Regions from separate parts of the Niveibacterium sp. COAC-50 genome, predicted to be linked through region 1. Evidence: predicted binding sites of a transcription regulator. Region 1 holds the regulator's gene; the other holds the start of a gene.
What was found. The regulator LexA, encoded in region 1, represses DNA repair genes until DNA is damaged. The targets are predictions, from matches to a motif close to ACTGTATNTANATACAGT.

Region 1 (11,358 bases):
GGAGGATCTGATCAAGTACGGTCTTATCCCCGAATTCATCGGTCGTCTGCCAGTCGTCGCGACCTTGCAGGAACTCGATGAAGCCGCCCTGATCCAGATTCTGGTCGAGCCGAAGAACGCACTCGTCAAGCAATATCAGAAGCTGTTCTCGATGGAAGGCGTCGAACTGGAAGTGCGGCCGACCGCGCTGCAAGCGATTGCACGCAAGGCGCTCAAGCGCAAGACGGGCGCGCGTGGGCTTCGCTCGATCATCGAAGCGACGTTGCTCGACATCATGTACGAGCTGCCCGGTATGGAAAACGTGTCCAAGGTCGTCGTCGACGACAGCACGATCGAAGGTACCGGACAGCCGATTCTCATCTACGCTGACCAGCCGAAGGTTTCCGGCTCCAACTGATCCGGCCCTCAACAGGTCGGCTTGAAACGCGCACCGGGGATCCCCATATCCCCGGTACTCGCCAAGAAGGAAACGGACATGTCAAGCTTGCCTGACCTCCCCCAGGAACAGATCGAACTCCCGCTGCTGCCGCTGCGGGATGTGGTCGTGTTCCCCCACATGGTTATTCCGTTGTTCGTCGGGCGCCCGAAGTCGATCAAGGCGCTTGAAAATGCAATGGAGGCCGGCAAGAGCATTTTGCTTGTTGCCCAGAAGTCTGCCGCGAAGGATGAGCCGAGCGCCGAGGATCTCTACGAGATCGGCTGTATCGCCAACATCCTTCAGATGCTCAAGCTGCCCGATGGCACGGTCAAAGTGCTGGTTGAAGGGACGCAGCGAGCCCAGCTGAATGCGGTCGAAGACCAGCGCACGGTATTTGTTGCACAGGTTGTGCCGCTCAAGGGCGACGAAGTTCAGAACCATGAAGTCGAGGCCATGCGCCGCGCGATCCTCGCGCAATTCGACCAGTACGTGAAGCTGAACAAGAAGATTCCGCCGGAGATCCTGACTTCGCTGTCAGGTATCGACGAACCGGGCCGCCTTGCTGACACCATCGCCGCGCACTTGCCGCTCAAGCTTGAGCAGAAGCAGAGCATTCTCGAGCTCGTCAGTGTCATCGAACGGATGGAGCGTCTGCTTTCTCAGCTTGAGACCGAGCTGGACATCCTGCAGGTCGAAAAGCGCATCCGTGGTCGCGTCAAGCGCCAGATGGAGAAGAGTCAGCGCGAGTACTACCTAAACGAGCAGGTTAAGGCGATTCAGAAGGAGCTCGGCGAGGGCGAAGAGGGCGCGGACCTCGAGGATCTTGAGAAAAAGATCAAGGCGTCTGGGATGAGCAAGGAGGCGACCGCAAAGGCGCAGTCCGAGCTCAAGAAGCTCAAGATGATGTCGCCGATGTCGGCGGAAGCAACGGTCGTTCGTAACTTCATCGAGACGCTCGTCGGCCTGCCGTGGAAAAAGAAGTCACGCATCAGCAAGGATCTCGCCGAGGCGCAGAAGATCCTCGACAAGGATCATCATGGCCTCGAGAAGGTCAAGGAGCGGATTCTTGAGTACCTTGCTGTCCAGCAGCGTGTCGACAAACTGAAGGCGCCGATTCTGTGCCTTGTCGGCCCTCCGGGTGTCGGCAAGACTTCGCTCGGTCAATCGATCGCGAAAGCGACAAACCGCAAGTTCGTTCGCATGAGTCTGGGTGGTGTGCGCGATGAGGCCGAAATTCGTGGCCATCGCCGGACCTACATTGGCTCCATGCCGGGCAAAATTCTGCAGAACATGACCAAGGTTGCGGTTCGTAACCCGTTGTTCCTGCTGGATGAAGTGGACAAGATGGGTGCCGATTTCCGTGGCGACCCAAGCTCGGCCCTGCTTGAGGTGCTTGATCCGGAGCAGAACAGCACCTTCGTCGATCACTACGTCGAGGTGGAGTACGACCTCTCGGACGTCATGTTCGTTGCGACGGCAAACAGCCTGAACATCCCGGCGCCGTTGCTGGATCGCATGGAAATCATCCGGCTGTCTGGCTACACCGAAGATGAGAAGGTGAGCATTGCGCAGCGCTATCTGCTTCCGAAGCAGATGAAGAACAACGGGCTCAAGCGCGAAGAGTTGTCGGTAACCGAGGATGCAATCCGCGACATCGTTCGCTTCTACACCCGAGAGGCCGGCGTGCGGAGCCTTGAGCGCGAGATCTCGAAGATCTGCCGCAAGGTCGTCAAGTCGATCGTGCTTCGTGCCCGTAGCAGCAAGATCGTGGTGAACGCCAAGAACCTCGACAAGTACCTCGGTGTGCGCCGCTACATGTTTGGCGTTGCCGAGAAAGACAATCAGGTCGGCCAGGTCACCGGTCTTGCCTGGACCGAAGTGGGTGGCGAGCTGCTGACGATTGAGTCGGTCGTCCTGCCGGGCAAGGGCAAGGTCCTGACGACCGGCAAGCTGGGTGAAGTGATGCAGGAGTCGATTCAGGCTGCGCTGTCTGTGGTGCGAAAGCGCGCCAAACAGCTTGGCATCGCTGACGACTTCTATCAGAAGAGCGATATTCACATTCACCTGCCCGAGGGCGCGACGCCGAAAGATGGCCCGTCGGCGGGCATTGCGATTGCCACCGCCTTGGTGTCGGTGCTGACCGGCATCCCGGTCCGGGCTGACGTCGCGATGACGGGCGAGATCACCCTGCGTGGTGAGGTGTTGGCAATCGGCGGCCTGAAGGAGAAGCTGTTCGCGGCGGTTCGTGGTGGTATCCGGACCGCGCTGATTCCTGAGGAAAACGTCAAGGATCTTCAGGATCTGCCTCCTGAGATTCGCGACCGCCTGGAAATCGTGCCGGTGAAGTGGATCGATAAGGTGCTGGAGCTTGCGCTGGAGCGCAAACCGGAGCCGATCGACGAGGTTGTCACGGAGGATGCCGCGACGCCGCCACAGGCTGAGGGTGAGCTGTCGGCGGCGCTCTTGAAACACTGATCCGGCCGCTGGCACTAGAAGAGGACCGGACACTTTTTGAAGTGTCCGGTCCTTTGTTTTTCTGGCGCCTGACCCTGCTCAGCCTTGCCGCAAAGCGGCTTGACACCGTGCTTTCGGCTCGTTTATAAAGCCCTGACAGGCTTGTGGATGCGTGGGGTGCCGAAACCCGCGCCAGCATTGGCTTGCAGGATCCCATTTCCCACTACCGAAGAATTGAGGGGGCTTTTGTGAACAAATCCGAGTTGATCGAGGTCATCGCAAAGCAGGCCGAAATTTCCAAGGCAGCAGCAGGGCGCGCGCTGGACGCGACGATCGCTGCAGTCAAGCAGTCGCTCAAAAAGGGCAACGACGTGACGTTGGTTGGTTTTGGTACGTTCTCCGTCGGCAAGCGCGCAGCGCGTACCGGGCGTAATCCGAGAACTGGCGCGACCATCAAGATCAAGGCGGCTAAGGTTCCGAAGTTCCGCCCTGGCAAAGCGCTCAAGGATGCGGTAAACTAATTCGCTTTACTGATTGCCGCAGATTTACGGCGGCGCTCAGCAGAGCGGGTGCTTAGCTCAGTTGGTAGAGCGTCGCCCTTACAAGGCGAATGTCGGCGGTTCGAGCCCGTCAGCACCCACCAGCCCTTGGCTGGACAACTAGGCGCGGAGTGGTAGTTCAGTCGGTTAGAATACCGGCCTGTCACGCCGGGGGTCGCGGGTTCGAGTCCCGTCCACTCCGCCAAATCGAGGCGAACGTGAGTTCGCCTTTTTTGTATCCATAACTTTTCTTGGTCCCCCGATCGCAGCATGTTCGACGCAGTCCGCAACAATAAGCGCATTGTCCAGGTGCTCCTGGCGCTCATCGCGATTACTTTCGCGTTTTTCGGCATCGAGTCCTATCTGCAGAATATCGGGCGCGATGATTTTGTGGCCAAGGTTGGCCGTAGCAAGGTCACCCAGCAGGAGCTCGATCAGGCGCTGCGCGAAGAGCAGGACCGTCTGCGTAGCCAGATGGGTGAGGCTTTCGATCCGGCGATGCTGCAGCGCCCTGAGCTGAAGCGCTCGGTGGTTGAGGGGCTCGTCAATCAGCGCCTGCTCCACTTGCAGCTGGATGCAAATGCGATGCGCGCTGCACCCGACGCTTTGCGTCAGGCGATCGCAGGCATTCCCGCGTTCCAAGAGAACGGCAAGTTTTCGCCGAAGCGTTACGAGCAGATGCTCGCCGCGCGCGGTTACTCGGTCGATCGATTCGAGTCTGGCCTTGCGCAGGATCTGGCCCAGCAGCAACTGATTGGCGGCCTTGCCCGGTCGGCGATTGTACCGGCGGCGACGATCGATCGTTGGCTTGAGCTTCAGGATGAAAGCCGCGAAGTCTCGATGTGGTCTCTCTCGGCAGCCACTTACGTTCCGCAGGTCAAACTCGCGGATGGCGCTGCCAAGAAGGAATACGAGGCCAATCGCTCGCGTTTCGAGACGCCGGAGCAGATCAAGGTCGAGTACGTGCTCCTCTCGCAAGACGAGTTGGCCGCGCAGGCCACCGTGAGCGATGACGAAATCCGCAAGCAGTACGATGCCAACAAGGATCGTTACTCGGCGCCGGAAGAGCGCCGCGCGCGCCACATTCTGATCGAAGCGGCGAAGGATGCCGGCGCATCCAAGCGTGCTGCGGCCAAGGAAAAGGCGGAGGCGCTCCTCAAGCAATTGCAGCAGAAGCCGGATAGCTTCGCCGCGCTTGCAAAAGCCAACTCGCAGGATCCGGGTTCGGCCGCGAATGGTGGCGATCTCGGGTTCTTCGGCCGAGGCGCGATGGTCAAGCCGTTTGAAGATGCTGCGTACTCACTCAAGCCGGGGCAGTTGAGCGGCGTTGTTGAAACCGACTACGGCTATCACATCATCCGTCTGGAAGAAGTGCGTGGTGGCGGTACCAAGTCCTTCGATCAGGCCAAGGCCGAGATTGCGCAGGAACTGAAGCGTGCGGCTGCAGCGAAACGCTACGCGGAAATCGCCGACAGTTTTGGCAATACCGTGTACGAACAGCCGGACAGCCTCAAGCCGGCGGCCGACAAGTACAAGCTCGCGCTGCACCAGAGTGACTGGATCATCAAGGGTAGCAAGGGACCTGCGCCGTTCGACAATGAGAAAGTCATGGCTGCGTTGTTCGCAGCGGATGCCTTGAAGAATCGACGCAATACGGAAGCCATTGACTTGGGTAACAACACGCTCGTGTCGCTCCGCGTGGTTGAGCACAAGCCGGCGGCAGTGCGTCCGTTCGAAGAGGTGCGTGCAGCCATTGAACAGAAGCTGACCACAGAGGAAGCAATCAAGCTGGCAGCCAAAGATGGCGAAGCGCAGATCGCAAAGCTCAGCAAGGGCGAGGCGGTTGACGCCAAGTGGGGGCCGAGTGGTGCGGTTTCGCGTGGTAAGCCGGGCCCGCTTCCGCTTGAGGCGCTGAAGGCGGTCTTCCGGACGCCGGTCGACAAATTGCCGGCCTATGTGGGCGTGGCGGTACCGAACCAAGGCTTCGCCGTGTTCCGTATCAGCCAGGTGACGAAGCCGCAACTCGCGGCGAATGACCCGCGCCGCACTGCGCTTGCCGGTCAGTACGGCCGCCTGCTTGCAGAAGAGGATCTGCGTGCCTACGTTCAGGCGCTCAAGGATCGCTATTCGGTGAAGTTCAGCGCCAAGGCCTTCGAGGCGAAGGACTGATAGCGTTTCTGCCGTTGAATAGAGAAACGGGCCCAATCGGGCCCGTTTCTTTTTGCCTGTGAGGTGCCGTCAGCGCGACGGCACCTGTTTGGCGACTATTCTGCTGCGGCCAATGCGGTGGTATTGAAACCGCCATCGACATACATGATCTCGCCTGTGATGCCGGAGGCCAGGTCCGAGCACAGGAAGGCGGCGGCGTTGCCGACTTCTTCAATCGTGACATTGCGACGCAGCGGCGCATTCCGTTCGTTGAATGCCAACAGTTTGCCGAAATTGCCGATGCCCGATGCAGCAAGGGTCTTGATCGGCCCGGCGGAAATGGCGTTTACGCGGGTACCCTCTGGGCCGACGCAGGTTGCCATGTAGCGCACCGACGCCTCAAGGCTTGCCTTGGCGAGGCCCATAACGTTGTAGTTCGGCAGGGAGCGAACCGCGCCCAGATAGGACATCGTCAGCAAGCAGCCGTTGCGCCCTTTCATGAGTGGGCGTGCGGCCTTGGCGAGCGCAGGGAAGCTGTATGCGGAGACTTCCTGGGCGGTTCGGAATGCGTCGCGCGAGAAGCCGTCGAGGAAGTCGCCCTCAAGCGCGTCGCTGGGCGCGAACGCGATCGAATGCACAAGGCTATCCAGGCCGTCCCAGCGCTTGGCAATCGCGTCGAACAGGTCCCTGATCTGCGCGTCGTCGGCGACGTCGCAGGGGAAGATCATGTCCGAATCGAACTCTGCCGCGAACTTGCTGATCCGCTCATGGAAACGGTCGTTCTGGTAGGTGAAGGCAAGGTGTGCGCCCTCACGATGCATGGCCTTGGCAATACCGTAAGCAATCGAGCGATTGCTGAGCAGGCCGCAGATGAGGATGCGTTTGCCGGCGAGAAAACCCATATACAGTCTCCTTGTTGCGGACCCGGGATTATATCGGAGGTCCGCGCTGAACCCTTAACCCTGTCACGGCCGCAATGAAGGGCCATTGATACAAGTATATGAATTGCTGGAAGGTATGACGGAGGCCCTCACGAATCAGGCGATCACAGCGAGGCGGATCCAACTGGAATCCGTGCTGCTTGCGGCGGCCCCGCTCTGGCGCGAGATGCCGTTTCGCATCGAACGGCCGCAGTGGGTGGATGCGTTCCCGGAACTTGATGCCGAGCTTCAGTGTATGCCCATGGACGCGCTGGCGCAGCTACTTGGCAACAACAGTGCTTTGGTTCAATGGCTCTCGGATCGTGTGGCGATTCCCGGCTATCGCTCGGGTCTGATTCATGTGGCAGCGCTTGCCCGAGTTGGCGGCAATGTTGAGGCTCGTTCCGCATGGGGTGTGCCCGGGCGAAAGCTGGCGCAGATCGAGGCGTTCGCGAGTGCGGTTGGTAAGCCGCCGGCGGCCGTACTCGAATGGTGTGCGGGCAAGGGGCACCTCGGGCGTCTTGTCGCGATGACCCGTGGTGTGGACGTAACGTCGCTTGAGATCGATCCGGCGCTGTGTCACGCGGGAGAACGATTGGCCGAGCGCGCCAGGGCTGCAGGGCAGACCTTTGTGGTGGGTGACGCGCTAAGGCCAGAAGCCGCGGCGATGGTGGCTGGGCGTTACGTGATGGCGCTGCATGCCTGTGGCGACCTGCATCGCGACCTGGTCAGTGCGGCGGCGGGGGGCGGCGCAGCGGGGGTGGCGATAGCTCCGTGTTGCTACTACCGCTTACGAGAGACCGAATACCGCCCGTTTTCTTCCGACTCCCGGTTGCGGGTGTCTCGCGATGAACTCCACCTCGCGGTGACCGAGACCGTTACAGCGCCGGACCGCAACGTCCGAGAGCGGGATCGCGCTGCGCAATGGAAGCTCGCCTTTGTGGCATGGCGCGAGGCCTCGGGCGGCGGCTATCGAACGTTCAAACCGGTGCCGTCGGCCTGGATGCTTCAGCCTTTTTCCGAATTCATGGCGCGCATCTGCGATCGGGAGGGGCTAGCGAGTCCGCCGTCGTCGGCATTGTCTGGACTGCTCAAAGAAGGCCAGCGTCGATTCGACGTGATGATGCGGCGATCGGCCGTCCGCCTCGCGTTTCGACGGGTGATGGAGTTGTGGCTGGTCTGCGACCTTGCGACGCCCCTGATCGACGCCGGGTTCCGTGTGTCGATTGACGCTTTCTGTGACCGCATGCTGACGCCGCGCAATTTGCTGCTGAACGCCACGGCGCCGGGCTGACCACACCTATCTCGGAGCGCCTTCGGGCTTAATTTGTTGGTTGAGTGCCTGTGCTGCGGCCGGCTCTATAGTGACGCGCGTCCGATATGCAAGCCAACGTGAGCGCCAGAAGTAGGCAGCCAGACCCGCTAGGGCAGCGGCAGCCAGCAACCAGAAGGTGACGTTCTCCCAGAAGGCGAGGGGGTCGCTGCTGATGCTGAAATGATGTTCGATCGGCTGGCGGATCGTAATCCCGCCGGTGAGGAGGGCCCGCAAGGCTTTTGAGGCGGGCCAGCTGGCCGGGAGCAGGCTGGTCATGACGGCGCCGATCGTACAGACCAAGTCGGCCGCGTTGGCGCGGCTTTGCCGTCCGGGGCGGATATTGCTCTCGGTGCGCAGGAAAAGCGCCGCAACGAGGCTGGCGATAGTGCCGAGCGGTAGCGCGATGAGGCCGAGCCCGAATGCGGTGGCTGCCGCAAGGAACGCAGCGCCTTCAAGCGCTGCGATGTGGGACCAGGTTGGCAAGAGCTGCCAACCGAGCAGTGCGGTCGGGATCGCCAAGACCAGAGTCAGCAAGAAAAAACGGCGGCTGCGGGCAAGCAAACGCTCGCCATCGCTCAGGGGCAAAGGGCTGGGCACGGTGCTGATCAATGGAAGCCGTTGCGAATCAGGCCAACGACAATGCCTTCCAACTGAAACTCGTCAGGGTGGGGTTCGATTGGCGCGAAGTCCGGGTTCTCGGCCAGCAGGCGGATACTGCTGCCGCGACGCTCGAGCCGTTTCACGGTGACGTCGTCGCCGAGCCGTGCAACCACGATCTGGCCATTGCGGGCCTCAGGCGTGCGATGAACCGCGATCAGATCGCCATCAAGAATGCCTGCATCGCGCATCGATAGCCCCTTGACCCGCAGCAGATAGTCGGCCGCAGGTGCAAACATCGCGGGATCCACATCAAGGCGCTGCTCGAGGTTTTCGCTGGCAAGAATCGGGCTGCCCGCGGCGACACGGCCCACCACCGGCAGGCCCGTTTCTTCAAGCAGGCGGATACCCCGTGCTCGCCCTTCTTCCATCGCGATCGCGCCTTTTCTGACCAGCGCTTTCAGGTGTTCTTCCGCAGCATTGGGCGAGCGGAAGCCGAAAGCCTCACAGATCTCGATCCGTGTCGGAGGGCGGCCCTCTGTTCTAACGGTGCGCCGAATCAGGTCGAGGATTTCGGCCTGGCGAGGGGTAAGGTCGGATGCGTGCGTCATGACTGTATTTTTGTACAGAAACAGCTGTTGCGCAAGCGAGCTCAGGGGATCAGGACGGCTGCGCCCTGCAGCTTGCCGTTGCGTAGCTGTGCGAGGGCGTGGTTTGCGCGTGCAAGCGGAAAGCGTGTGACCTCGGTATGTACCGGATGCTGGCGCATGAGTTCAAGGAATGCGGTGCCATCCTGACGGGTGAGGTTGGCGACGGAGCGGATCTGACGTTCGCCCCAAAGCGCTGCGTAGGGAAAGCCCGGAATGTCGCTCATGTGGATGCCGGCACAGACCACCACACCGCCTTTGCGAAGCGCTGCGAGTGCCTTGGGCACCAGCGTGCCGACCGGAGCGAAGATCAGCGCCGCGTCGAGTTGCTCGGGCGCGGCAACGTCCGAATTGCCCGCCCACACCGCACCGAGCGAACGCGCGAATTGTTGGCTTTCGTGATCGTCCGGCCGGGTGAATGCATACACCTCACGGCCTTGCTGGCGTGCCACCTGGGCGACGATGTGGGCCGCCGCACCGAATCCGTAGAGCCCGATTCGTGTGCCGCTGCCGGCCATGCTGAGCGCGCGGTAGCCGATCAGGCCTGCACATAGCTGCGGCGCCAAGGAGGCGGCGTCGTCGCCATCCGGCAGCGCGAAACAGTATCGCGCGTCGGCGACGCAGTGTTCCGCATAACCGCCGTCGATCTGGCATCCGGTGAAGCGCGCCTGATCGCACAGGTTCTCGCGGCCGCTCACGCAATACGCGCATCGGCCACATGTCCAGCCAAGCCAGGGCACGCCAACGCGCTGGCCGCGACTGAAGCCGCCAACGCCTGCCCCGACAGCCTCCACTCGCGCGACGATCTCGTGTCCCGGTACGATGGGCGTGTGCGCTTGCGGCAGTTCGCCGTCGACCAAGTGGAGATCTGTGCGACAAACGCCACAGGCTTCGACGCGAAGGAGCAGTTGGCCGTATGCTGGCTGCGGCACAGCGCGTTCGATTTCGACGAGCGCTTGATTCGGGTGTTGCAGTTGCATTGCGCGGGACGTGCGAACCATGAGACCTCCTGATGTCGGATGCTTGTGGTGCAGCGTGGCTTGATCTAATCCTAGTGGACTTGCGGGCGCATGGCGCAGGAGGTGCGGCATGGAGTGCGGCGTCGGGGCAGATCGACTTCCGGTAGAATCCGGCCCACACCCGGGAGGCACAGCATTGGCTCCGGGCTGCGTCGCGCCGCACTTTGTGCTGCCCGATGCGGACATGGAGACTTTCGACCTGCGTGATGCGACGCAGCGTGGCGTGGTCGTGCTGTGCTTCTACCCTCGTGATGGAACACCTGCCTGTACGCGGCAGGCGATTGAATTCAGCGACCACGAAGACGACTTCATCCGTGAAGGGGCGGCCGTCATCGGGATCAGCCCGGACGATTGCCTGACGCACGCCGCGTTTCGCGATGAGCATGGGATTTCGATCCGCCTGCTGTCCGATCCCGACCTGGAAGTGTGCCGACTCTATGGGGTGCTGCACCGACGTGAGGGCTGTGAGCGCGATACCGTGCGCCGCACAACCATCCTGATCGATCGCGCCGGTGTTGTGCGTCACCTCATTGATGACGTTCAGCTACGTGGGCACGCAGCCGAAGTACTCAAGCTCGTTAAAGAAATAGCAAGGAACAACTAATGGAAATCGTAAAGAACGCCGTCGTGACCCTGAACTACACCGTTCATGACCCGGACGGCAACATGATCGACGACGGCAAGAACCCGCTGGTCTATCTGCATGGTGGCTACGACGCCATCTTCCCGCACCTGGAAGAGGCGCTGCACGGCAAGTCGGTTGGCGAGAAGATCGTCGTCAAGCTTCAGCCGGAAGATGCGTTTGGCGATTACGACGAAAGCCTGGTCATGATCGAGCCGGCCGACCTGTTCCCGGACAACATCGAGATCGGCATGGCGTTCGAGCGCGTCGGTGAAGACGGTGAAGAGGACATGCTTTTCCGCGTGACCGATATCGCCGAGGGCAAGGTCGTGGTGGATGGCAATCACCCGCTCGCTGGCACCGCGTTGGTGTTCGACGTGACGGTGGCGGAAGTGCGTATGGCGACGGCGGAAGAGATTTCGCATGGTCATGTGCACGGCGCAGGTGGTCATCAGCACTGATTGCTGAAGCGCCCGGCTTGCCGGGCGCTCTGCATGCAAGAAAACGGCATTCGGGCCTTGGCCTGGATGCCGTTTTCTTTTGTGCCGCCAGCAGGAAAGTTTCGGGCGCCTGGCAACAAGCGCTCAAGTCGGCAGCCCGGTAACGTCCGCCGCGTCATTGCAGTGTGGCGGGCCGCGTCGTTGGCACCGTGGTGGTGCCAAGTTGCTTGCCTGGAGGG
Region 2 (11,358 bases), on a different contig from region 1:
TTCACCACCGCCCTCGGGCAGGGCGGCAGCGGGCTCGGGCTGCACGCGGTCTACAACATCGTCACCGGCGTGCTGGATGGCGACGTGGCCGTGACGAGCGAGCCCGGTCACGGCACGACGCTCACCATCGAATTACCGCGCACTACGCCGGAGTAAGCGGCGCATCCGGCCTTGCCGATGCTGCTATCAGGCTAGGCCGGTGGCAGCCTCTGCTCGATCACGCTCGACAGCGGCAATCAGTTCGTCATCGCGACCGCGGTCTCGTTCCGGTACGCCATGGTGCAGCGCAGGCTGCGAGAGCGCGTGATCGGAGGGCGAGCGTTCATCGACCCGATGAACCATCTCACGATAGAAGAAAGCTGCAGCGCCGAACGGCATGATGGACCGCCTTGAGGGCATATGCCCACGGTAGAAGATGGTGCAAGCCTATGCCTCGCGGTGCATCCAACCTCTGACGGTAATCAACTGGCCCCGCTCCGGTGCATCCGCACACACGCGGCCCGGGTTTGGGCTGCCGGGCGCCCCAATGTGGGTCAAGCAGGGGAAACGACGAGGGTTCACCAGGAGGAAAAAAGGGGCGCCTCAGCGCCCCTTTCGATTCGCCCGCCGCGTCAGCGGCGCCGCATCTTGACGTGGTAGCAGGCCCAGAGCAGCGCGAGCCAGCACGGGATCGCCAGCACCGACGCACGCAGCGGCGGGATCATGTACATCCCGACGAGGATCGCCACCATGAAGGCAAGGCAGAGGTAGTTGCCGAATGGATGCCAGAGCGCCTTGAAGGCGGGTGTTACGCCCTCGCTCAGTTTGGCTGCGCGGAACTTCAAATGCGCCAGCGAGATCATCGCCCAATTGATGACCAGCGCGGCAACCACCAGCGCCATCAGCATCTCCAGCGCTTTGGCCGGAATCACGTAGTTCACCACCACGCACAGGCCTGTCACCAGCGCCGACAGCCCGATCGCGAGCATCGGCACGCCTCGATCATCCACCTTCATCAGTGCGCGCGGCGCATTGCCCTGGTCCGCCAAGCCGTAGAGCATGCGGCTGTTGCAGTACACGCAGCTGTTGTACACAGACAGCGCGGCGGTCAGTACGACGAAGTTGAGGATGTTGGCGGCCACATCGCTGCCCAGCATCGAGAACACCATCACGAACGGGCTGCCGCCATACTCGTCACCCGCCTCGGCGTGTTGGGCCAGGGTCGCGACCAGCGTATCCCAGGGTGTCAGCGACAGCAGTACCGCCAGCGCGCCGATGTAGAAGATCAGGATGCGATAGATCACCTGATTGATCGCCTTCGGGATCGTCTTGCCCGGGTCGCTCGCTTCCGCAGCCGTGATGCCGACGAGTTCCAGCCCGCCGAACGAGAACATGATGATCGGCAGCATGATCGCCAATCCGGACCAGCCGTTCGGGAAGAAGCCACCGCGCTCCCACAGGTTGCGAACCGTGGCATCCGGGCCCGCATGGCCAGAGAGCAGCAGATAGGCCCCCAGCACGATCATGCCGATCACCGCCACCACCTTGATGAGCGCGAACCAGAACTCGGTCTCACCGTAGGCCTTCACGCTGGCGAGGTTAACCAGGTTGATGATCACGAAGAACGCGGCCGCGGTGGCCCACATCGGAATCCAGGGCCACCAGTACTGCACGTACTTACCCACAGCCGTCAGCTCGGACATGCCGACCAGGATGTACAGCACCCAGTAGTTCCAGCCCGACATGAAGCCCGGCAGATCGCCCCAGTATTTGTATGCAAAGTGGCTGAAGGAGCCGGCAACGGGCTCCTCAACGATCATCTCGCCAAGCTGGCGCATGATCAGGAAGGCAATGAAGCCGCCGATGGCATAGCCCAGCAGCATCGACGGGCCGGCGGATTTCATGACGCCGGCAGACCCAAGAAAGAGGCCGGTGCCGATCGCGCCGCCGAGCGCGATAAGCTGGATGTGGCGATTCTTCAAGCCACGCTTGAGCTCGCCTTCATGGAGCGGGTGGTGATCCATTCGTTTTCTGGTCGTGATGGAGAAAGTGCAACGTTCTCATATCTCACACAACACCGCTTTGGCGTTTGATCCACGCCGTGCTCGCTGCGTAAAACGGCGCCACGGCCATCGCCCCGCGCTGCTTGCTGACATAAAAAACCCACGGCAAACCGTGGGTCTCTTTTCCAGCGTCGGAGGCGCAAACGTCCTTCGCGCCTCCGGGGCGCGCTATTGAAGTCCGATGAACTAGTCCGTCTGCACTAAATAAACGACCCGCGCCAGTCTGTCGGATATTGGCCTGCCTTACCGAAACCGACAGACCGCGAGCAAGAACGTCCGTCGAAGCGGGGCTCGAAGGCACGCACGCACAACGCGTCGCCGCAGCGCAGAAGGAGCGCCTGCATATCCCCATTAACGACGCCTAGAAGCGGCTTTACGCCGACTATCAGCACGCGGCAGGCGGCCAGCAGGAATTGGTTACTGAATCCCAATCAAGTTGCCACCGATGTATCTAAAGAGGACGCGACGGCCATCGTCGTCAAAGCCAGCAACAGTACGTTGCCAACGTAGAGACTTTATACGTGTCAATGCCCGCCAAGATCCGCGCGAGCGTCAAGGATCCAAACTGACGCGCCTCGCTGTTAGCGTTTGCACTCAACAGGGCCCCGCGCGTCCGCGCGCGATTCCTCATGCTTCAAGACCTAGCGCATCAGACCTTTGATGAGACCGAGACATGGGCTCGCTGGGTGTACGGATCCCGAGCGCGCTGGCATCCGAATGGCGGGGAGTTCATATTCGAGGGCGATTCCGATTGCGCGACCCGGGCCGCACACGCTGACGACATCGAGGCGCTCATTCAGGCGCACGCCAAAGCGCAGATCCGATGGTTGGAAGTGCCGCTTACCGGCGGCATTGATGTGCCGCGCTACGTCAATGCCGTTTCCGGGTTGGCACTCCACCACCATCACGCGAGTCCTCCGGCGAGCCATCGCCGGCGCGGCACCACCAATAACGCATTGAATTGGTTGGAAACCAGCTTTCGGACTGAAATAACACAGACAAAACTGGCGGCGGAGGACACGCCGAGACGCACGCCAAGCGCTGCCAGATGGCAGCGGCTATGTCGCCCTTGCTGGCGATAGCCTGCTGCGTGCCGCCGTCCGCACCGTGTTCGGGCGGCTTAGCCCGGCCGCCATGGACAACTCGTAGTTAGCGTTACTGCGGGCACGTGCGGCCGCGAACTTGAGCGCCTCGACCAGCTCGACCTGCTCGCCAACAGCAAGCGACCGCCCCTCGAGCGCACGTAGCCGGCGAGCAAGGCGGCGTCGGCAGTTAACACCCGCTTCGCGGATTTGATGCTCGACCTCTGCGATGGCGCGGGTTACGTCCTCTGACGTCAAGGGCGCGCCTGAATAGCGATCACGCAGCATCCGGCCGCGGCTGCGAAATTCATTGAGAACGGTTTGATGGATTGCGCTGGCGGTCAGCGTTGAGTTGGTGCTCATGCAGGCTCCTGAACCAAACAGAATGACGCGATCTTCGCAGCGCTCCGCGCACGCCGCTTTACCTTGGCGGCCAATAGCCTGTCCGGCCAGCGCAGCAGAGTCCTTAAGACGGCGGCGCGAGCAGGCTGGTGGCGGTGAGGGGCAAGCCGACGCGGAAGGTGGGACCGCCCCCCTCGACCGATTTGGCGACGATGTCGCCCCCCCAACACCGAGCTCACGACGTTGTGCAAAATGTGCAGGCCGACGTGGCTGCTGCCCCGCCCGAGCTTGGTGGTGATGAACGCGTCAAAGGTCTGGGGCGAATGGCGACTTGGCATACCAACGCATTGCCCGAACCGACGATCGGAGCCACATCGACCGATCGCCGGGGTCGCAGACGCAGGCAACCTCCGCGCGCCCCGCCAAGCCGTGCAGCGATCGGTTCTGAAGCACTGGATGCCCAAGGTGCTCGGCGAGCCTTGCAACGCAAGCATCGGCCTGAAAAGCCCTGCTCTTTTAGTGTGCGCGTTCGGGCAAACGCAGCAACGCCGAGAAATTGTGAAATTCGTGTGTAGCGCTCAAGTCGGCGCCCCGCTGGCCGTCACATAGGCATCGAACGTCGGAACCGCCGGGGGCGGCACTTCGCCGCCCCACGCCCACACGAGGCTTCGCACCGCAGCGACGACAGAACTAGAACGGACAATGAAGAAATCCCGTGTGCCGACCGCGCTGCTGCTGGTCGCTTACGGCGCGGCGGCGCTCTTGAGCACCAGCGGCGCCGTAGCTCGACCACCTGCCAGCGAACAGTGGCTGCATCCCGTTGCGGGCGGCATTGCGCTGCTTGTCACCCTTACGCTGCGAGGCGGCGGCGAGCGGCGGCAACCGGTGCTCGCCCTGATCGGGCTGATCGCCGTGCTGGTCGGCCTGCCGCTGCTGGGCGGGGTTCGCGCGCATGAAGCGGGCGGCGTTGCCGCGCTGTGGCCGGCCGATACGCCGGCGGCCTTCGGCGCCCTGATCCTGATCTGGGCGGCCGGCTATATCGGGCTGAGCCTGCGCGCCGACCGCATCACACGCGGCATCGCCGAGGCGCTGGCTTGGGCGATCTGCGCGACGGCGCTCGCCGCGCTGATCTGGACATCGCTGTCGCTGCCCCTGATCTACGGCCTGGTAGCCCTTGCTTCGCCGCCGCCGGCCGTATCAATTGGGTTGCTGCTGCTCGGCTTGCGGCTGTTCGCCCACTGCCGTGCGCATCGCCCCGCCGCGCGCAGCGAGGACGTTCGCGTGGCGCGCATCGGCGTTGGTTTTCTCATCGCGGTGGCGTTCGTAACCACATTGGTCACGCTGGTGGCGCTGGAGACCCAGATCGAGCGCTCGCTCTACCAGCAGCAACGCATGACGGCGCGGAACCGCGAGCAGGTCTTCTTCTTCGCCACAGAAAGGCAGTTCTACGACGCCAACGCGCTGCTGAAGGATCAGGAGATCGGCCGCCTCGCCTTACAGGCACAACGCAGTACGGACGAGAAGATCCGGCGTCAGCTGTTCCAGCGCATTCAGGAGCAGTTGCCATTCCGGGTGGTGCGGGCGTTCAGCGCGCGCGGCAAGCGCGGCGAAGTACTCGCCGAACGGGGCACGCTGTCATCGGCGGACGCCATCTGGAGCGACACGCGCGGCAAGGTTCAGCTTGAAGTGAAGTGGGAACAGGGCGTGCCGTTCGCCCTGATGCGCCTGCAGCTTGAGTTGCTTGGAGAAGGCGTCGTCGGCGAGTTGCTGATCGAACAGTCGGTGCCCGCCTGGGAACAACTCGTCAGCGACACCTACGATCTCGGCCGCACCGGCGTGATGGCCCTGTGCGGCGAGAACGCGCAGCGCATCCGCTGCTTCCTCTCGGGCAGCGGCGAGTCCCTGCGCACGCCGCCACCCGGCGCGAAGATGACGGCATCGGTAGAGGATGCGCTGGCAGGCCACACCAGCCCCACATGGGATCCGCTTTTCAGCCAGGACGAGCAAGGTCGGCCGGTCACGCTGGTGTATGGCCCGATCGGGCCGGTGGGCATGGGTATGGGCATCGCCGGCAACGGCCTCGCGATGCTGATCACGATGGATGCCGACGAGTTCTATGAACCGGTGCGCCACCAGTGGCACCGGATCCTGCCCGTCGTGCTGGGCATTGTCCTCGTCGCGGGCTGGGCGCTCCGCCGCATCGTTCAACCGCTGATCCGTGCGCTGCGGGACAAGGAAGCGCGCTTCCGCGAGCTGACCGAGTTGTCGTCCGACTGCTACTGGCAGATGGATGCAGAACTGCGTTTCAGCGAGATCGTGGGCAAGGATCTCGCAGCGTCCGGCATCGATACCACGCGCTGGCTCGGCCGCGTGGTGTCCGCGCTCCCCCTGCATGCCGACGAAGCCACGCACGCCCACGCGATCGAAGCGGCCATGCAGCGCCGCGAGGTGTTCTCCGAGGAAGTACTGCGGCTCACCGCGGACGATTTGCAGCTGCGCTACCTGGTACTGTCCGGCGCGCCGCAGTACGACGCCCGCGGGCGCTTCCTTGGCTATCGCGGCGTGGGACGGAACATTACGCGCCAAAGGCAGGCGGAGGAACGCCTGCGCCACGCACAGAAAGACCTGCTGCGGGCCGAGCGCCTGGCCTCGCTCGGCAGCCTGGTCGCCGGCGTGGCGCATGAACTCAATACGCCGATCGGCAACTGCGTGACGGCCGCGAGTGCATTGAACGAGGAAATCGAGCGATTCGACGCAGCAGTGGCCGAGGGGAAGATCCGCCGCGTCGACCTGAGCGACTTCACGGCCTACGTGCGCGAGGCGGTGCATCTGCTGCGGCGCGGCCTCGATCGCGCGGCCGGCACGATCCGCAAGTTCAAGGAGGTGGCTGTCGATCAATCGAGCGACCGTCGCCTGGTATTCGATCTGAACAACAAGCTCGGCGACATCGTCGGCCTGCTCAGCCCGACGCTCGCGCGCCGCGGCGTAACGCTCGATGCGCGTGTGCCCGAAGGCCTCGTGATGGACAGTTTCCCGGGCGCGATCGCGCAGGTGGTCGACAACCTGGTGCTCAACGCGCTGACCCACGCCTTCGAAGGCCGCGAACGCGGCGAAATTCATCTGATCGTGTCGCCGCTTGCTGACGACCGCCTGCAGCTGAGCGTGAGCGACAACGGCGTGGGCATGAGCGCCGCCGTGATGGACCGCATCTTCGAGCCCTTCTTCACCACCCGCCTCGGCACGGGCGGCAGCGGCCTGGGTCTCTACATCGTGCGCAACATCGTGCAGGAGGTGCTGGCGGGCACCATCGACGTCGCCAGCACGCCCGGCAGCGGCACCACCTTCACGCTCGAATTCCCGCGCGTGACGCCGGAGACCAGCGCCGCCCCCCCGGAGGCACTGCGCTGAGTCTTTCGTGACGCGCGGCCCTATCGGCCGCCCACGATTTGGGGTTCAATGCGCGCAGCATTGCCGTGCGGCCCACCGGCCCACGACCGGCAATGCCCGTCGCTCCCTAGAACCCGCACAGCGCCTGCGCGCCGTGCTTACTGGCAGAGGCTTTGACGCAAGCATGCAAACGAGTTTTTCAGACTGGGTTTCCGGCGCCGACGAACTGAGCGCGAATTCTGCGCAGCGCCAGTTGCTCGCCATCCGCACTTCCGCCCGCAGCCGCTCGCACGCCGGGCTGCGCCTGCAGCGCCAGGGGCGCGCGTGGCTGGCAACGCTGATCGCGCTGTCGCTCGGCCTGATCCTGATCCCGCTGCTGCAGAACGCCGGCGTGCGGCTTGCACTGGCGCCCAACGTGCTGAATCTGTTGCAGATCTTCCTCGGCGTATCGGTGCTGGTTTGCGTGGTGCTGGTCGCTTCGGCCAACCATGCGCTGCGCGCCCGCGTGCTGCTCGAGTGTGGCGATCGACTGCGCGAGCTGGCGCGCGAATTCGAGAAGGTGTGCGAAGACGTCGGCCCCGGCGCGATTTCGTCGCATATCCTCGATGAATTCCGGCTGCGCCATGCCGACACCCTGCGCAACCTGGAAACCCCATCGCGCAACGATCAGCGCCTCGCGCTGCTGGACATGCCGGGCGAACACCGCCTCGGCCGCGGCGAGCGGATGCGGCTCGCGCTACGCGCACAGCTCACGAATGTCTCCGGCCTCGCGCTGCCACTCGTCATCGTGGCGCTCGAAGCCGTGTTCGTTGCCCATGCGCTGGGCTTGCCGCAGATGGGCGGCGACCCGCTGGTGGCCAGCAGCGTCTCGGCTGGCGACGCCGAACCCTCGCTGCGGATCAGCCGCTAAACCTTAACCCCACATGCCGCGCAGCTTCGCGGCGATATCGACCACCGCTTGCGGCGGCGGCGTGACAGCCCCCGCCGCATTGCTTCCGGCCACTGGCCACACGGCCTGCTCGAAGTGCTCCAGCACCGAGGGCGGGATGAAGCGGGTGCGCTGGGCATACACATGACGGTCACCGCCGCCGCTCTGCTGCGTCACGTAGAAGCGCTGTGGCGTGAGCAGATGGAGCGCGTCCTTCGCGCGCGTCATCGCCACGTAGAGCAGGCGGCGTTCCTCTTCGATCTCTGCGCTGCTGCCGGTCGCTAGGTCTGACGGAATGCAGCCGTCCACCGTGTTGAGCAGATAGACCGACTCCCACTCCTGCCCCTTCGCCGAATGGATCGTCGACAGGATCAGGTAATCCTCGTCGAGCAGCGGTACGCCGGATTCGTCGCTGGTCGCGTCCGGCGGATCGAGCGTCAGTTCGGTCAGGAAGCGTTCGCGATTCGGGTAGCTCGCGGCGATGCGCTCCATCTGCAGCAGATCGGCCTCGCGGATCGCAGCGTCCTCATACTTGCGCTCCAGGTGCGGCGCATACCAGCGGCGCACACGTTCGAGATCGGCCGGCCAGGCGGCGCGCAAGCGCAGGTCGCCCAACAGCGCGGGGAGTGCCGCCCAGGCCTCGCCCGCCGACGAGGGTGGCGCGAAATCCGCCAGCGCCGCCACCGGGTCGTTCGCCGCCTCAACCAGATCGACGATGCGTGCCGCGCTCTTCGGGCCGATGCCCGGCATCAGTTGTACGGCGCGAAAGCCCGCGACGCGGTCGCGCGGGTTCTCGGCCCAGCGCAGCACCGCCAGCATGTCCTTCACATGCGCCGCTTCGAGGAACTTGAGGCCGCCGAACTTCACGAACGGGATGTTGCGGCGCGTGAGTTCGATCTCCAGCGGCGCACTGTGATGCGCGGCGCGGAACAGCACCGCCTGCTTCTTCAACGCCACGCCTTCTTCGCGACGCGCCAGCACCTGGGCGGCCACGTAGCGCGCCTGGTCCGCCTCGTCGCGCACGGTGACCAGCTGCGGGCGCTGGGTTGCGCCGCGCTCGCTCCACAGGTTCTTCGTGAAGCGCTCGGCCGCGAGCCCGATCACTGCATTGCTCGCGGCCAAGATCGGCTGCGTCGAGCGGTAGTTACGCTCCAGCGTCACCACCGTAGCTGGCTGCGCAAACTCGCCGGGGAAGTCGAGGATGTTGCGCACCGTTGCGCCGCGGAAGGCGTAGATGGACTGCGCATCGTCCCCAACCACCGTAAGGCCACGACCATCCGGTTTGAGCGCGCGCAGGATCGAGGCCTGCAGACGGTTGGTGTCCTGATACTCATCCACCAGCACATGCGCGAAGCGCTGGCCAAGCTCGGCGGCGAGCGTTGGCTCCGCCGCCATGTGCGCCCAGTAGAGCAGCAGATCGTCGTAGTCGAGTACGTCCTGCCGCTGCTTGGCAGCGACGTAAGCGCCAAACAGCTTCTTCAGATCGTCTTCCCACATCGCGCACCAGGGGAAGGCATCGCGCAGCACATCGGCCAGCGGAGCCCCGGTATTCACCACGCGGGAGTAGATCGCGAGGCAGGTCTGCTTGGTCGGGAAGCGCTTTTCCTTCGCCGACAGGCCCTGCTCGTGCCGCACCAGATTCATCAGATCGCCGGAGTCTTCACGATCATGAATCGTGAAGGCGGGCCCGAGGCCGATCCTTTCCGCGTATTCGCGCAACAGGCGCGCGCCGATGCCGTGAAACGTGCCGGCCCAGCTCAGGGCTGCGCGCGCCAGCGCCGGGTCATCGCTGGCGCTGCCGAGAATGCGCTCGACGCGGCGCGTCATCTCCACTGCCGCCCGCCGCGAGAAGGTGAGCAGCAGGATGCTCGCCGGGTCCGCGCCCCCCAGCACCAGGTGCGCCACGCGGTGGGCCAGCGTGTTGGTCTTGCCCGAGCCAGCGCCGGCGATTACCAGCAGCGGCGCGGCGTCGGCGTACTCGACGGCCGCCTTCTGCTCGGGGTTGAGGCGCGCGGCAAACGTGGCAGGGGCTTGGGCAAGGGCTGACATGGGATGACCCGAAGGCAAAAGGTGTATGAATATACACCCTCAAAACCATCGCACCAGCCCATCGCGGCGGGCCGCAGCGCCACGCGAACGCAGCGCGCCGACGAAGCGACGACGCATCAATCGCCCGGCAAGGTAGGCATGCGTTGTCCATACTTTGTCCACCAGTCACACAAGGTGGAGGGGGCAATGCACATCATGCCGTTTGAAAACGTGACGCACGACGACGCCCGTGCGTCGCTCGACGCCGATCTGCGGCACGCCGTGCCCGGCGTTCGCAAAGCGGGCTACGACCACAGCAGCGACCCGCGGATCCACTTGAGTGCGCTCGCCGAACGCTGGCTCGCCGAGTCGCGTGACCCCAACGCCAATCTGCTCGCCGACACGTTTCCACATGTCGCGAACCAGCTCGCGCTGATCTGGCGCGAACCGTTCACCGCGCTGGACTACCTCGACAGCCTGATCACCGATACCCGCTGCGGCCGCCAGGGTTTCCCGGAGCCGGCACTGCGCGCGCTGCTGAAACTGCATGACCGCTGCACCGCGGCGCTACCGCCGCGCAACCCCTTCCTGCCGAACGATCCGTGGATACGGGGCAGCGACTCGGGCGAACGCCGGCACTGACACCGGCCTGCGCTTGGGGAAGGTCGGAAGAGGTTAGCGAGACGGATGCAGCGCAAGGCGCAGCGACCAAGACATATCAAATGGATAGGCGCGGGAGCGAGCACGCCACAACGCCGCGATGCGCCGTCGCAGCCACTTATTCAGACCTTCGTCAGCGGATCGCGTGCCGCCACTCGTCTTCGAACGTCCGCACGAGGTTCTGGCTGTTCAGGTGATTCGGTTCCGCCGCAACGCGATCCATATCGCGCGAGAAGTTGAACATCGCGGCCAGCGTGCCCCCGTCGAGAAAACGCGTTGGCACCGGCAGCGTGGCGGGCGGCTCGTAAGGCACACGGCCGGCGAGGATGTAGCCCCACTCACCGAAGGAAGGCACCAGTGCATGGTAGGGCGCGGTCTGAAAGCCCGCCTCCTCCAGCGTCGCGACCACCGTCCAGTAGGCCTTGCGTGCGTAGAACGGGCTGGTCGCCTGGATCACCGCGCGCCCCTCGGGCACCACGTGGCGCGCGAGCAGCCGGTAGAACGCTGTGGTGTAGAGCTTGCCGACGGCGAAGTTGGACGGGTCGGGAAAATCCACCACGACGAAATCGAAACGCTCGCGTGAATCCTCCAGCCAGCGCCCGGCGTCGGTGTTGATGACCTGCACCTTGGGCGAATGGAAGGCGTTACCGTTGAGCGCCCGAAGCGCCGGGGCATCGCGGAACAGCGAAGTCATGCCCGGGTCGAGATCCACCAGCGTGACATGTTCGATCTGCGGGTACTTGAGGATCTCACGCACGGCAAGGCCGTCGCCGCCGCCCAGCACCAGCACGCGGCGCGCCCACGGCAAGCTCGCGAGGCCCGGATGCACCAGTGCCTCGTGGTAGCGGTACTCGTCCGCCGACGAGAACTGCAGGTTGTTGTTCAGAAA

Region 2: the regulator LexA is predicted to act here: its motif matches at 9,851-9,868, upstream of HH302_RS15670 (ATP-dependent helicase).

Annotation. Positions count from the first base shown of each region.
Region 1 covers NZ_JABCJM010000001.1:970,260-981,617, forward strand. Annotated here, with positions in the region: gene clpX (ATP-dependent Clp protease ATP-binding subunit ClpX) at 1-397, shown strand, start outside; gene lon (endopeptidase La) at 476-2,893, shown strand; gene HH302_RS04330 (HU family DNA-binding protein) at 3,106-3,393, shown strand; tRNA gene HH302_RS04335 (tRNA-Val) at 3,440-3,515, shown strand; tRNA gene HH302_RS04340 (tRNA-Asp) at 3,540-3,616, shown strand; gene HH302_RS04345 (SurA N-terminal domain-containing protein) at 3,682-5,580, shown strand; gene fabI (enoyl-ACP reductase FabI) at 5,676-6,461, opposite strand; gene HH302_RS04355 (methyltransferase) at 6,577-7,773, shown strand; gene HH302_RS04360 (hypothetical protein) at 7,780-8,403, opposite strand; gene lexA (transcriptional repressor LexA) at 8,400-9,002, opposite strand; gene HH302_RS04370 (zinc-dependent alcohol dehydrogenase family protein) at 9,044-10,039, opposite strand; gene HH302_RS04375 (peroxiredoxin) at 10,242-10,661, shown strand; gene HH302_RS04380 (peptidylprolyl isomerase) at 10,661-11,140, shown strand.
Region 2 covers NZ_JABCJM010000004.1:22,742-34,099, forward strand. Annotated here, with positions in the region: gene HH302_RS15640 (sensor histidine kinase) at 1-156, shown strand, start outside; gene HH302_RS15645 (hypothetical protein) at 187-378, opposite strand; gene HH302_RS15650 (amino acid permease) at 612-2,003, opposite strand; gene HH302_RS15655 (hypothetical protein) at 3,101-3,487, opposite strand; gene HH302_RS15660 (sensor histidine kinase) at 4,169-6,874, shown strand; gene HH302_RS15665 (SLATT domain-containing protein) at 7,038-7,763, shown strand; gene HH302_RS15670 (ATP-dependent helicase) at 7,767-9,830, opposite strand; gene HH302_RS15675 (hypothetical protein) at 10,017-10,451, shown strand; gene HH302_RS15680 (polyamine aminopropyltransferase) at 10,603-11,358, opposite strand, start outside.